Regions from separate parts of the Mesorhizobium sp. M8A.F.Ca.ET.207.01.1.1 genome, predicted to be linked through region 3. Evidence: riboswitches for the same ligand, from Rfam matches in the RefSeq annotation. Region 3 holds a riboswitch; each other region holds the start of a gene.
What was found. A riboswitch is a leader RNA that binds a small molecule or an ion and turns the genes downstream of it on or off. The one in region 3 is predicted to bind cobalamin.
Positions count from the first base shown of each region.

Region 1: linked by a shared signal. The riboswitch ahead of bluB (5,6-dimethylbenzimidazole synthase) and the one ahead of EN850_RS23810 (DUF1636 family protein) in region 3 are both predicted to bind cobalamin.
Region 2: linked by a shared signal. The riboswitch ahead of EN850_RS11415 (aromatic ring-hydroxylating dioxygenase subunit alpha) and the one ahead of EN850_RS23810 (DUF1636 family protein) in region 3 are both predicted to bind cobalamin.

Region 1 covers NZ_SRUS01000005.1:95,908-100,706, reverse strand. The annotation lists gene EN850_RS15965 (TetR/AcrR family transcriptional regulator) at 1-406, shown strand, start outside; gene EN850_RS15960 (hypothetical protein) at 494-1,477, shown strand; partial or broken gene bluB (5,6-dimethylbenzimidazole synthase) at 1,645-2,151, opposite strand; cobalamin riboswitch at 2,323-2,505, opposite strand; gene EN850_RS15950 (histone deacetylase family protein) at 2,684-3,610, shown strand; gene EN850_RS15945 (exodeoxyribonuclease VII small subunit) at 3,614-3,865, shown strand; gene EN850_RS15940 (DUF2277 domain-containing protein) at 3,958-4,224, shown strand; gene EN850_RS15935 (pirin family protein) at 4,265-4,799, shown strand, end outside.
Region 2 covers NZ_SRUS01000003.1:545,062-549,860, reverse strand. The annotation lists gene ugpC (sn-glycerol-3-phosphate ABC transporter ATP-binding protein UgpC) at 1-825, shown strand, start outside; gene EN850_RS11430 (DUF680 domain-containing protein) at 905-1,153, opposite strand; gene EN850_RS11425 (DUF680 domain-containing protein) at 1,218-1,424, opposite strand; gene EN850_RS11420 (DUF680 domain-containing protein) at 1,498-1,698, opposite strand; cobalamin riboswitch at 2,193-2,395, shown strand; gene EN850_RS11415 (aromatic ring-hydroxylating dioxygenase subunit alpha) at 2,510-3,757, shown strand; gene EN850_RS11410 (hybrid-cluster NAD(P)-dependent oxidoreductase) at 3,835-4,799, shown strand, end outside.
Region 3 covers NZ_SRUS01000008.1:202,449-207,247, forward strand. The annotation lists gene EN850_RS23800 (cobaltochelatase subunit CobN) at 1-397, opposite strand, end outside; gene cobW (cobalamin biosynthesis protein CobW) at 414-1,466, opposite strand; gene EN850_RS23810 (DUF1636 family protein) at 1,463-1,897, opposite strand; cobalamin riboswitch at 1,935-2,141, opposite strand; gene EN850_RS23815 (winged helix-turn-helix domain-containing protein) at 2,171-3,370, opposite strand; gene EN850_RS23820 (NADH-quinone oxidoreductase subunit A) at 3,704-4,069, shown strand; gene EN850_RS23825 (NADH-quinone oxidoreductase subunit B) at 4,060-4,641, shown strand; gene EN850_RS23830 (NADH-quinone oxidoreductase subunit C) at 4,646-4,799, shown strand, end outside.

The DNA of each region.
Region 1 (4,799 bases), on a different contig from region 3:
GGAAATGGCCGCCCGGGTGAATGAGGTCGCCGCGAGGGCGCCGACCCGCTGGCAGCATTTCGTCGACGAATGCACGACCTATATCGAAATGGCGCTGGAGCCGGAAATCCAGCGCATCATGTTCCGGGATGGCCCGGCCGTGCTGGGCGATCCGGCGCAATGGTCTAATGCCAATGCCTGCGTCGGTTCAATGACCGATCATCTGACGGCGCTGCAACAGGAGGGGATGGTGGTGCCGGGCGTCGATCCCGAAACGGCGGCGCGGTTGATCAACGGTGCGAGCAGTCAGGCCGCACAGCGGATCGCCAACTCGAACGATCCCGAAGCGACGTCGAGAAAGGTGGTGGCCGCGTTCAAGCAATTGCTCGAAGGCCTGCTCGACAAACCGGAAGCACGGCCAAACTGAGCCGCCGTGGCGCTTCCGCCACCGCCTCCAATTGACAATAGCCGGTTTGGGCGCATCCTCCACAGCCACCTCTGGGGGATTCGGGGCATGTGGGATTTCGATATCGGCAGGTCGGTGTCCATCATGATGCGGACCTGGCCTTTCATTGTCTTTCGCATGATCGTCTATTTCGGCATCACGCTGGCCTACATCATGGCCACCGGCACCGGTGCCTCGGTCGGCTACGGCGTCGGACATATCTCCACCGATCCCGACGGACCGTTGTCCTTTGCCCTCTGGGGCGGTGTGGTCGGATTCGGCGTCGTCTCGATCGCTGTCTATTGGCTGCGCGAATACATCCTCTACGTCGTCAAGGCAGGCCATATCGCCGTCATGGTGCATCTGATCGACGGACATGACGTTCCCGACGGCCAGAACCAGATCGCCTACGCGAAAGAGGTTGTGACCGAGCGCTTTGCCGAGGCGAACATCCTTTTCGTCGTCGACCAGTTGGTCAAGGGCGCCATCCGCGCCATCACCGGCCTGCTGGGCGGCATCGCGGCCTTCCTGCCCATTCCGGGCCTGAGCGGCCTGGTCTCGTTCCTCAACACGGTGATCCGCCTGTCGCTGACCTATGTCGACGAGATCATTCTCGGTTACAATATCCGCATCAATTCGTCCTCGCCCTTCGAGACGGCGCGGCAAGGCGTGGTGCTCTACGCCCAGAACGGCAAGACCATGGTCAAGAACGCCGTCTGGCTGGCGGTCATCATGTGGGGCGTGTCTTTCGTGATTTTCCTGCTGATGCTGGCTCCGGCAGCCGCCATTCTTTATGTCATGCCCGGGCAACTCGCCGGCTGGGCTTTCGTGCTCGCCATCGTCTTTGCCTGGGCTTTCAAGGCGGCCTTCATCGAGCCATTCGCCATTGCCTGCCTGATGCAGGTCTATTTCAGGACCGTCGAGGGCCAGGTGCCCGATGCCGCCTGGGACGCCAGGCTGGCCGAAGCCTCGTCGAAGTTCCGGGAACTCAAGGACAAGGCGCTCTCCACCTTCGGCGGCTCGCGCTGGGACATGGCCGGCGCGACGCGCTGATCGGCGGGGCTGGCGGGCGCACCTGCGACGGTGTCGAGGCGCGCCACCGCCGATTTGAGCGGTGCCTCACCCTGGCCGCAAAACGTCTCGCTCATGATCAGGTCGGGCAGCGGCAGGCGCCGGCCCCAGCCATGCGTTTCGAGGTCTGGTTTCGGCGCGAACTCCGAGACACGGCCGACGCAGAGATAGGCGATCGGCGTCACGTGATCGGGGATAGACAGCAGGCTGTTCAGCGCTTGCGCCTCGATGATGCTGACCCAGCCGACGCCAATGCCTTCAGCGCGCGCGGCCAGCCAGAAATTCTGCACCGCGCAGACCGTGCTGTAGAGATCCATTTCCGGGTTGTGCCAGCGCCCCAGCGGCGAGCCTTTCGAGCGCTCGCGGTCGCAGGTGATACAGATGTTGAATGCGCTTTCGCAAATGCCTTCGAGCTTGAGGTTGCGGTAGAGCGCCTGCCGGTCTGCCTCGATTGCCGGCAGTTCCTGCTCGCGCGCGGCAAGGAACAGGTCGCGCACCTTCGCCCGTCGCGCGGCATCGCGGATGACGATGAAATTCCAGGGTTGCATGAAGCCGACCGATGGCGCGTGGTGGGCGGCAAGCAGCAGCCGCGCCAGCACTGCATCGTCGATCGCCTCCGATGTAAAATGGCTGCGGACGTCGCGCCGCGTGAACATGGCGCGATAAACCGCGTCACGCGCTATCTGATCAAATCCATCGCCCATTGGAGCGGTCATGGCTTCCGGCATCGCTTGTCCCCTTGCGATTGCAGCAGTTCAAATTCTCAGAGCGAACTTTGCGCGTCCAAGAGGACCCACATCGCTCTGATGTCATCCGCCTGACCATGCGGATGACGATGCCTGCCAGGCCGGTCTTCTGGCTCGGGATCAACCCGCGTCCGGTGCCTTCCCGTCATCGACAGTGGCATTTACCGGCGCGGTCCCCCTTACAGCGTTGGGCACGCCACGGAATTTAACCGTGTTCCCGATTCTCCCGCCGGAGCATTTGCAGCCAAGTGAAATCACTTGGCGTCGCAGAATGCGGCTAAAACAAACAGACCGGCAGGCACCAGGCAGTGTCGGTCACCTTACGCCGAAGCCCCGGCGTCGCCAATCCCCGCAGCGACGCCAATGGACGCAGGCGTGATTTTCCCCAGCGATCAAGCCGCCATGCATGGCCATTACGGCGCCGGGGCACTAGATAGGGGAGATGGCTACCCGTCTCTACACGCACCCCATCTTTCTCGAACACGTCACCCCGCCGGGTCACCCCGAGCGGCCCGACCGCCTGCGCGCCATCGAGCGCGTGCTCGACGACGAAGCTTTTGCCGCGCTCGACCGCGTCGAGGCACCGCAAGGCGACGAGGCGACGATCCTCTATGCGCATCCCGCCGATTTCGTCGCGCGTGTCCGCGCCGCCATCCCCCACGAAGGCATTGCCCACATCGACGCCGACACCACCGCCAGCCCGAAGAGCTGGCAGGCCGCGATCACGGCGATCGGCGCCGCCAACGCCGCCGTCGACGACGTCTTTGCGGGCCGCGCCGACAATGTCTTCGTCGCCGCCCGTCCGCCCGGCCACCATGCCGAAAAGACCACCGCAATGGGCTTCTGCTTCTTCAACACGGCGGCGATCGCTGCCCGCTACGCGCAGAAGAGGCACGGCGCCGAGCGTGTCGCCGTCGTCGACTGGGACGTGCATCACGGCAACGGCACGCAGGATATTTTCTGGGACGATCCGTCGGTGCTCTATTGCTCGACGCACCAGATGCCGTTGTACCCAGGCACCGGGGCGAAGAACGAGACCGGTGCCGGCAACATCGTCAACGCGCCGCTGGCGCCACAGACCGGCAGCGAGGTGTTTCGCGATGCCTTCCTGTCGCGCGTGCTGCCATCGCTCGACAATTTCGCCCCCGACCTGATCATCATTTCGGCCGGCTTCGACGCGCACCACCGCGACCCGCTGGCCGAGATCAATCTGACCGAGGACGATTTCGACTGGGCGACCGGCCAGTTGATGCAGCGCGCCGCACGCCACGGCGGCAACCGGCTCGTCAGCCTACTCGAGGGTGGCTACGATCTGCAGGGATTGGCATTTTCGGTCGCCGCCCATGTCGGGCGACTGATGAAAGGATGAATGATGAGCGGTGAGATCAATGAAGACGTTAAGGCGATGAGCTTCGAACAGGCACTCGACGCGCTGGAGAAGATCGTCGATGATCTCGAGCGTGGCGACGTGCCGCTCGACCAGTCGATCCGGATCTACGAGCGTGGCGAGGCGCTGAAGGCGCATTGCGACCGGTTGCTGAAGGCAGCCGAAGACAAGGTCGAGAAGATCAGGCTGTCGCGCGATGGCAAGCCGGTTGGAACCGAGCCGCTCGACGCGGACTAAGGCTCCGAGCAGCCTTACCGATTTTTGGACACGATCATGATTGAGGATACAGTTCGTCCCGATTGAAACGGACCAGAGGAGGTTTGGAAACGATGTGCAGAAACATCAAGACCCTGTTCAATTTTGATCCGCCGGCAACCAATGACGAAGTCCGCGACGCGGCACTCCAGTTTGTCCGCAAGCTGAGCGGAACGACGCGGCCGTCGAAACAGAACCAGCATGCGTTCGATCATGCTGTCGAAGCCATCGCGGCATCCGCACGCGAATTGCTTGATTCCCTCGAAACCCACCAGCATCCGCGCAATCGCGAAGAGGTGGCGGCCAAACTAAGAGCAAAGGCCGCGATCCGCTTTGCCTGATGCGGCCGAGGCAGCCACCGAGCGCTGACCAGGAGAGTTCATGAGCTTCTTCCCGGGGAAAGACCCTGAGGCCGGCGATGCCTTCGCCAGCGACCAGATCGAGCTGATGGTCATCCCGAACGCCAAGGATATTGGCGGCTTCGAAGTGCGCCGCGCCTTGCCGACCGCCAAGCGGCGCCTGGTCGGGCCGTTCATCTTTTTCGACCGCATGGGTCCCGCGATCCTGCGCGCCGGCCAGGCGCTCGATGTCCGTCCGCATCCGCATATCGGCCTGTCGACCGTGACCTATCTGTTCGACGGCAAGATCAGGCACCGCGATTCGCTCGGCACCGAAATGGTGATCGAGCCCGGCGACGTGAACCTGATGACCGCGGGCCGCGGCATCGTCCATTCCGAGCGCACGCCGCAGGAATTGCGCGGCGCGCCGATGTCCATCTCCGGCCTGCAGACCTGGCTGGCATTGCCCGACGGCAAGGAAGAGGTTGCGCCGGTGTTCGAGAACACAGCGGCGCTTCGGCTTCCCGAAATCGATGCCGAAGGCGTCAGCGGGCGCGTCGTCATCGGTGATTTCCAGG
Region 2 (4,799 bases), on a different contig from region 3:
GCCTTCTCGATGAAGATCGGCAAGGAAAGCAAGGCCGAGATCGACAAGCGGGTGCGGCAGGCCGCCGAAATCCTGCAGCTGACCAAATATCTCGACCGCCTGCCCAAGGCGATGTCGGGCGGCCAGCGTCAGCGTGTCGCCATCGGCCGCGCCATCGTGCGCAATCCAAAAGTGTTCCTGTTCGACGAACCGCTGTCGAACCTTGACGCGGCACTGCGCGTCGCCACGCGTATCGAGATCGCCAAGCTCAAGGAATCGATGCCCAACACGACCATGATCTATGTCACCCACGACCAGGTCGAGGCGATGACGCTGGCCGACCGCATCGTGGTGCTGAAGGATGGCCACATCGAGCAGGTCGGCACCCCCATGGAGCTCTACAAGAACCCCGGCAACCTATTCGTCGCCCAGTTCATCGGCTCGCCGGCCATGAACATCCTGCCGGCCACGGTCGACAAGACGGGCAACCCGACCATCATCAGCCATGTCGGCGGCCGCAAGGCGACGGTGCCGATCGCGACGCCTGCTTCGGCAAAGGGAGCGGCGGTCAGCTTCGGCGTGCGGCCGGAAGATCTCGCGATCGCCAGTGGTGCGGACTATCTGTTCGAGGGGACGGTCGATTATGTCGAGCAGCTCGGCGAGGTTCAGTTGGTCTATATCGACATCGGCCGTGCCGACCTGCCGCTGGTGACCAAGCTGCCGGGCAATGTCGAGGTCAAGCGCGGCTCGACGCTGCAGTTGACCGCCAATGCCGGCGACCTTCATATCTTCGATGCGGATGGACGGTCGTTCGCGCTGCACGAAGCGGAAGCAAAAGCCGCCTGAGGCCAGCCATGTCTCGACAACGCAAAAAGAGAGCGGCGGGCAGGCCCGTCGCTCTCTTTTTATACATCACGACGGCTGGTTAGTTGTTGCCGAAGAGATTGCGGTCTGCGCCGTGAGGGGCGGACTTCTGCACGTCGCCGGACGAGTTGAGCAGCTTGTAGATTGGTGAGTCGCTGTTGCGGACCGAACCCGTATGCGACGTATCGACATTGACGGTCGACGATGCAGTGGGCTGATTGGCGCCATTGGAGCCATAGTTGTCACTGCCGGCGAAAGCGCTGCCGGAGAGGGCCAGAACGGCGGCGGCAGCAATGAGGATCTTGTTCATTTCCAATACTCCTGATGTCTTGAATTCCACGAGTGGCGAGCGAGCCCGCCACTCGCAACAGGCGTCAACGGCCGAAGAGGTTGCGATCGCTACCCGGCCGGGCAGGCGCCTCGGTGGCCGGAGCCGACTTGCCGATCGACGCGGTGTTCGCGTTGTCGGTCGACGTGACAGCCGCCTGGTTGGCGCCGCTCGAACCGTAGTTGTCGCTGCCGGCAAAGGCGCTGCCGGAGAGGGCCAGGACGGCGGCGGCGGCAATGAGGATCTTGTTCATTTTAGGTACTCCTGAATTTGTGGCATCCACCCCGCGCGGCAGGGTCGCCCCGCCGCAAGCCGGGGATCGGCTGTTAGTTGTTGCCGAAGAGATTGTGGTCGGCGCCCTGGGCAGGCGTCTGAGCAGCCGGCTCCGACTTGCTGGTCGAAGCGGTGTACGAGCTGTCGACAGTGGCAGCGGGGGTGGCGGCGTTCGAACCGTAATGGTCGCTACCAGCGAAGGCGCTGCCGGAAATGGCCAGAAGGGCGGCGGCAGTGAGAACAATCTTTTTCATTTTGGGTACTCCAGTATTTTTCCGTCCGTCTAGCGGCGTGTCTTGGGATTAAAATCGCGTCGTTCGGACCGCCCCGATGTGGGAGAGCACCTCTGCTGTTTCCAATCACGAAGTTGTTCAGCGTGGACCATGACTCTACCACTTGAAATTGTACCAATGATTTCCACATCTGTTATTTTCTGTCGTTATATCAATCAGTTAGCTAAAAATGACACCCCGATCACCAACTGTATCGGAGGCTCGGCGTTCACACCGTCCTGCACGCACCGTCAACAGAAACGAACCGTTCGGTTCGATTTTAGAATCTGCTAATAGTCACTTTTCGAAACTGTTAACCTTTTCGCCCCCGGCAAAGGGGTCGAAAAACGGTGCCGGCGCGCCTGGCGACAGAAGGCGATTTGATGATGCGACCCCTGTCACGACGTTCCAGCATGCGTGTCGCGCCGCATGGATGCGATGTCGCTTTTCATGCCGATGTCGCAAACCCTGCCGTGATTAGATCAGGCATCTCAGGTGCCGCTGCGTGACGACGGAGCGGAGAATTGGGAAGCCGGTCAGATTCCGGCGCTGCCCCCGCAACGGTGGTGGAGTTCAAGTCGCAACGGGAGACCACTGGGCGTAAGCCTGGGAAGGTGTCGCGATGGTCCGTAAGGACGACTCCAGAGCCCGGAAACCAGCCCGAGATGGCTAGAACTCGACTGATCGCGGTGGGCGGTCAAGAGGCGGATGGTGTTTGTCCGGCTTTGCGCCGATCTGCGTCCAGTCCTTCCTCAATCACCACCAGTTCAGTCCTTGAAAATGAGGACAGGACATGGACGCGCGCAACGACATGCTGAGGCTCTTGAACAGCCGCAGACAAGGCTTTTCGCTGGAACAGCCTTTTTACACCGACCCGGACTACTTCAAGCTCGACATGGAGCTGATCTGGTATCGCGACTGGCTGTTCATCGGCCACGATTGCGAATTGCCCAAGCCGGGCAGCTTCATCACCGTGCAGATCGGCGACTATCCTATCGTGCTGGTGCGCGATCAGCAGGGCAAGATCAACGCCTTCCACAATTCCTGCCGCCATCGCGGCAGCCGCGTCTGCAACAGCGACAAGGGCATGGCCGCCAAACTGGTCTGTCCCTATCACCAGTGGACCTATGAGCTGGACGGGCGCCTGCTGTTCGCCCGCCAGATGGCCGAGGGGTTCGACAAGAGCCAGTTCGGGCTGAAGCCGGTCGCCTGCGAAAGCGTCGCCGGCTATGTCTTCATCTGCCTGGCCAAGGAGCCGGCCGACTTCGCGCCGATGCGGGCGATGATCGAGCCCTATCTCAAGCCGCACCGGCTGAGCGAGGCCAAGATCGCCTTCGAGAGCACGATCATCGAGAAGGGCAATTGGAAGCTGGTCTGGGAAAACAACCGCGAATGCTATCATTGCGCGGGCAATCATCCCGAACTGTGCAAGACCTTCCCGGAAGCACCGACCGTGACCGGCGTGCAAGGCGCCGACAGCGATCCGGAGATGCTGGCGCACTGGGCGAAGTGCGAAGCTGTTGGCCTGCCCAGCAAATTCCGCATCGACCCGGCCGGGCAATACCGCGCCACCCGCGCGCCGCTGCTGCGCGACGCCCAGAGCTACACGATGACCGGCAAGCGGGCGGTGAGGAAGGACCTGTCCGACAGCGTTTCGGCCGACCGCATCGGCACGCTGATGCACTATCACTACCCGACGACCTGGAACCACATCCTCGTTGATCATGCCGTCACCTTCCGCGTGCTGCCGGTCAGCGCCACCGAAACGGCAGTGACGACGAAGTGGTTGGTGCACAAGGACGCGGTCGAGGGTGTCGACTACGATCTCGCCGAACTCACCCATGTCTGGACCGAGACCAACGACCAGGACCGCCGCATCGTCGAGGAGAACGCTTTCGGTATCCTGTCGCCGGCCTATGAACCCGGCCCGTATTCGGAGCTGCATGAAGGCGGCGTCATCCAGTTCGTCGACTGGTATGCCCGCTTCATCGGTCCGCGCCTGGCCGAAGGCGGGCGGCCGGCGCTGCGCAGCGTCGCCTAGCGCATGTCACCCAAAAGTGTGCAGCGGTTTTGGGATCACGACATCCGCAAAATGAAAGGTATGCAGGGATGAATGCGATGACCGACCTTGGCCTCTATCGCCATCTCGACCAGATGGCGCCCTGGAACGACAGGCTGCAGGTGCTGGAAGTGACCGGTGTCAGCGACGAGGCGCCCGACGTCAAGACCTTCACCTTCCGGTCCGACAACCAGACCTGGTTCCGCTACAAGCCGGGCCAGTTCGTGACGCTGGAACTGCCGACGCCGGATGGGCCGCTGATGCGCACCTACACGCTGTCGTCGTCGCCGTCGCGGCCGTTCTCGATCGCGGTGACGGTGAAGGCGCAGGCGGGCAGCATCGGCACACGCTGGATGTTCGATCACCTGGCGCCCGGCTCGCACGTCAAGGCCTATGGACCGGGCGGCGACTTTTCACTGCACAGCCATCCGGCGGCGAAATATCTGTTCGTCTCGGCCGGCTCCGGCGTGACGCCGATGATGTCGATGCTGCGCTGGCTGAACGACTGTGCGCCATGGACCGATGTCGGTTTCGTCAACTGCGCGCGGCGCCCGGAAGAAATCATCTTCCGCAAGGAACTCGAACTGCTCGGTGGCCACATGCCTGGCCTGTCGCTCGGCTTCATGATCGAGGAGCGGTCGAGCCGCGAGGGCTGGTACGGCCATATGGGCCGCATCGACGCCATCCGGCTGCCGCTCCTGGCACCCGATTTCCGCGAACGCGAAATCTTCTGCTGTGGGCCCGATCCCTTCATGCGCGCCGTGCGCGGCATGCTCGAAGCCGCCGGCTTCGACATGGCAAAATACCATCAGGAAAGCTTTGCCGCGCCGGCCGTGGACGAAGTCCCGGCACCGTTTGCCGCGCCGGCTGAAGACGGCGCGGCAATTTCCGTCGAAGCCGCGACGCCGATCCGCTTCGCGCTTTCGGATGTCGACGCCGACTGCGTCGCCGGCCAGACCGTGCTGCAGACCGCGCGCGCCTCGGGCGTGCGAATACCGGCGGCCTGCGAATTCGGCCTGTGCGG
Region 3 (4,799 bases):
GTGGCAGCGTCGAGGCTTCGATCAGCCTGAGATCCTCGTCATGGCTTTCACCCGGAAGCAGCGCCAGTTTGATGCCGCGCTCACGGGCAATCACCGCCAGCTGGTCGCAGCCATAGCGCCACCAGTCGTTGCCGCCGAGGATGCGCACTAGGATGACCTTGGCATGGCGGGCGACGCTGTCGATCCAGAGGTCGACGGACATGGGATGGCGCAGATCGCGCAGTGCCGCAAGCCGCATGGAGGGCAGGCGGTCGGCGTCCGCCTTCCACGCCGCCGCCAGTCCGGCGAGATCGCTGTCGGTGAAGGACAAGGCCACGATATCCGCCGGCGTCTGCCTGAGATCGACAGGCTCGGCGAGGTCGTCAAGCGAAGCGGAGGTCGTGGTGAGGATGTGCATCGCGGTCCGTGTCTAATCAGCCGGCGAGGATACGTTCGATCGCCGGACGGTTCAGCCCCTTGAGACCAATGACGACCAGGCGCGAGCGGCGGTCGTCCTCGGCGCTCCAGGCACGGTCATAGTAATGATTGACCCGTGGGCCGACGGCCTGCAGCAGGAGCCGCATCGGCTTGCCGCCGACCTCGACGAAGCCTTTTACACGCAGCACGTTTTCCTGTTCGGCGGCCTCTGCGACACGTTTTGCCAGATCGTCGGGATTGGCGATCGAGGGAATGTCGACGATGAACGTGTCGAAGTCGTCATGCTCGTGGTCGAATGCGCCGTCGTGATGGGACTTGCGGTTCTCGATGTCGTCCTCGACGGCAAGACCAAGCCCGAGCAGCACCGAGGGATCGACCTTGCCATGCGACGTCGGCACGATCTTCACGGCGCGGGCGGAGTGTTCGTTGACGATGGCGTTGGCGCGGGCCGCGCCCTCGGCGTCCATCAGGTCGCTCTTCGACAGGATGATCAGGTCGGCGCAGGCGATCTGGTCCTCGAACACCTCTTCGACCGGATCGTCATGGTCGAGGCTTTCGTCCCCGGCGCGTTGCGCCTGCAGGGCTTCCATGTCGTTGGCGACGCGGCCTTCCGCAAGTGCGGGACCGTCGACCACGGCGATGACGCCATCGACGGTGACGCGGCTTTTCACCGTCGGCCACTGGAACGCCTGGACCAGAGGTTTGGGGAGGGCGAGACCGGAGGTTTCGATCAGGATGTGGTCGACCTTCGGCGTCAGCGACAGGATCTGGTCGAGCGCTGGCACGAAATCGTCGGCGACGGTGCAGCAGATGCAGCCATTGGCCAGTTCGACGATGTTTTCCTCGGGGCAGGTGTCGATACCGCAGCCCTTGAGGATTTCGCCGTCGATGCCGATATCGCCGAATTCGTTGACGATGATGGCAATCCGCTTGCCGCCGGCATTTTCCAGGAGATGGCGGACCAGCGTCGTCTTGCCGGCGCCGAGGAAGCCGGTAACGACGGTGCAGGGAACGCGGGAGAGATTGCCGGCCGAATTTGGAGCGGTCATATCAAGTCCTTCAGCATGTCGAGAGGAGGGATGCGGGCAACGAGGCCGCGCTTGAGGCTATCGGGCCGGCCGCGCCAGGGAATGACGCCGTCGGTCGAGGTGGCGAAGAGTTTCGCGCCGGCGACGAGATCGGCGCCGCTGGTTGTGGTCAGGTCGCCGAACACATAGCTCCAGCATCCGTCGCGCAGGATCGCGGCGCTCAGCCTGCGCTTGCAATTGCCGAGGCATTCGACCGTGCGGATGCGAATTTGCTCGCCCGAGGCGGCTTGGCGGGTATCTTCAGCCAGAAGTTCGCCGGCCCGGGGATGGGCGTCGGAACCGGTCTCGTCGCGACAGGAGGCGCAGACGATGACAGTGATGCCGGCCAGGGGATCATCCCCGCCGGACGAAATGTCCGTTGTTTCAGCCGAGAAACTGCTGTCGCGATCCAAATCAGGCTCCTTGCCCGGAAAACCCGCCGGGCGATCGGATTCTTGCATTCCAGACGGCAGGTCTCCTGGCTCGCGGGTCATCGCCTTGGGTAGCCGCCTTCCCGGGACAATCCCAGTGGCTTTCGGCCTTGGCTCTTCGCTTACAGTTGCGGGGACAGCCGCGGATTTGGGCTTTTCGGCCCGCACCGCATTCCCTCTTGGCTCCTCCCTTTGCCGAGAGGAGACCGTCTGGATCGGATTTAGGCTCTTGCGGGCAGCGGTGTCAACGCGAGCTTACGACACCGCGATGTCGGACAGCGCCGGGCCGAGGTCGCCGGCAGGCGTCACTTCGATGCGTTCAAGCCCAAGCCAGCCCTGCATCTGCTTCAATTCCTCGAAAAGTTCAGCGGCGGTTTCAGGCGGCGCGCCGGGCTCGGCATAGGCGGCATGGACGCGCAGGACACTGGCCGGCCGGTCGGCTTTGAGGTCGACGCGCGCCACGATCCTGTCGCCAAGCAGGAAGGGCAGGACATAGTAGCCGTATTGGCGCTTCTCGGCCGGGGTGTAGATTTCGATGCGATAGTGAAAATCGAACAGCCGCTCCGAGCGCGAGCGCTCGAAGACGACGGGATCGAACGGCGCCAGCAGGGCGCGGGCCTCGATCTTGCGTGGCAAACGCGCATCCCTGTGAAGGTAAGCTGGCTTGTCCCACCCCTCGACACGGACCGGCAACAACTCGCCGAGTTCGACCAGTTCCTCGAGCCGGCCTTTCATGTCGGCGGGGGAGAGCCGGAAATAGTCGCGCAGGTCGCCTGATGTGGCGATGCCGTGGGCGCGGGCGGAAATGCGCAGCAGTTCGCGGTGCGCGTCCGGGGGCGCCGGTACCGGCAGGTCGAGGATCGCTTGCGGCAGCACCCGCTCCGGCAGGTCATAGAAGCGCTCGAAACCGCGCCGGTGCGCCGTGGTGATGCGGCCGGCCCAGAACAGCCATTCGAAGGCGTGCTTGGCGTGGCTCCAACCCCACCAGCCGCCGGAGCCTTTCTGGCCTTCCAGCGCCGAAGCGGCGATCGGGCCACGATCGACGACCTGGCGGTAGATCTCTTCTATATAGGCAGCGTGCTCACGGCCCCATTTGGCCAGCCCCAGATACATTTCATCGCCTTGCTCGGCGCGCTGCATGCGCCAGCGCATCAGCGGGTACGTCTCGACCGGCAGGAATGAAGCCTCGTGCGCCCAATATTCGAACACCGTGCGCTTACGCGTCACGGCGGCGTTGTCGAGCAAGGCGACGGGATAGGGACCCAGACGCGAATAGAGCGGCATATAGTGGGCACGCACCACCGCACTGACGGAATCGATCTGCAACAGGCCGGTGCGGGACAGAACGCGGGCGAAATGGCGGCGGTCGGGCATGCCGGCGGGGCGGGGATCGAGAAATCCCTGAGCGGCGAGCGCGATGCGCCGGGCGGCGGCTAGCGAGATCTTTTCCTTCATGCAGGCGTCACTCTGAGGGTGCTTTGACAAAGATGTGATGGGTGATTCCAGCCCATGCTAGCAGGGTTTTGGCGGCAACCCTGTCAGGAGAGAAAAGTGGAGTAAAAAGAGAAGGAAATCAAACAGGAGCCTATGAGACCAGTTTCTCCCGGAATGCCGTCCAGCTCGTTGTTTTGAACAAGGTTTGACTTGCTTCGCTGGAAGTGCTGCGCTAACCCTCGCCGCGTTGCAGCATAGGCTCCTTAAAACGGTTCAGCGGTTAAACTGTCACGCTTCCGCATTAAGGTCCGGTGCTGTAATCAACGTGGATTGGCGCCAACGGAAAGCCGCTGCATGAACGCACTCCTCAGTTCGTACCTGCCCATCGTCCTGTTCATCGGCGTGGCGCTGGTGGTCGGCCTGGCGCTGCTGGTCGCACCGTTCCTGGTGGCCTACCGCAACCCCGATCCCGAAAAGCTGTCCGCCTACGAGTGCGGTTTCAACTCGTTCGACGATGCCCGCATGAAGTTCGACATTCGTTTCTACCTGGTGTCGATCCTGTTCATCATCTTCGACCTCGAAGTGGCCTTCCTGTTTCCCTGGGCAGTGTCCTTCTCGAAGATCGGCATGCTCGGCTTCTGGTCGATGATGGTGTTTTTGGCGGTGCTGACCATCGGCTTTGCCTATGAATGGAAAAAAGGAGCGCTGGAATGGGATTGAACGACAGTTCAGGCACCCTCGTCGCGCCAAAGCCCAAGGGCATCATCGATCCCAACACCGGCAGGCCGGTGGGGGAGGACGATCCCTTCTTCCTCGAAATCAACAATGAGCTTGCAGACAAGGGTTTTCTGGTCACCTCGACCGAGGCGCTGATCACCTGGGCGCGCAGCGGCTCGCTGATGTTCATGACCTTCGGTTTGGCGTGCTGCGCGGTCGAGATGATCCACACCTCGATGCCGCGTTACGATTCGGAGCGCTTCGGTGTCGCGCCGCGCGCGTCTCCGCGCCAGTCCGACATCATGATCGTGGCCGGCACGCTGACCAACAAGATGGCGCCGGCGCTGCGCAAGGTCTACGACCAGATGCCGGAGCCGCGCTACGTCATCTCGATGGGCTCCTGCGCCAATGGCGGCGGCTATTACCACTATTCCTATTCGGTGGTGCGCGGCTGCGACCGGGTCGTGCCGGTCGACATATATGTGCCCGGCTGCCCGCCGAGCGCCGAAGCCCTGCTCTACGGCATTCTTCTGTTGCAGAAGAAGATCCGCCGCACCGGCACGATCGAACGGTAAATCCATGGCCGCATCCCTTAGCGAACTGTCGACCTATCTCGGCGAGAAGCTGCCTGGCCGCTTCGGCGACGCTGTGCTCGCTTACGGCGAGCTTACCGTTCACGTCGAGCCGCAAAACCTGATCGAGGTAATGACCTTCCTGCGCGACGATGCGCGCT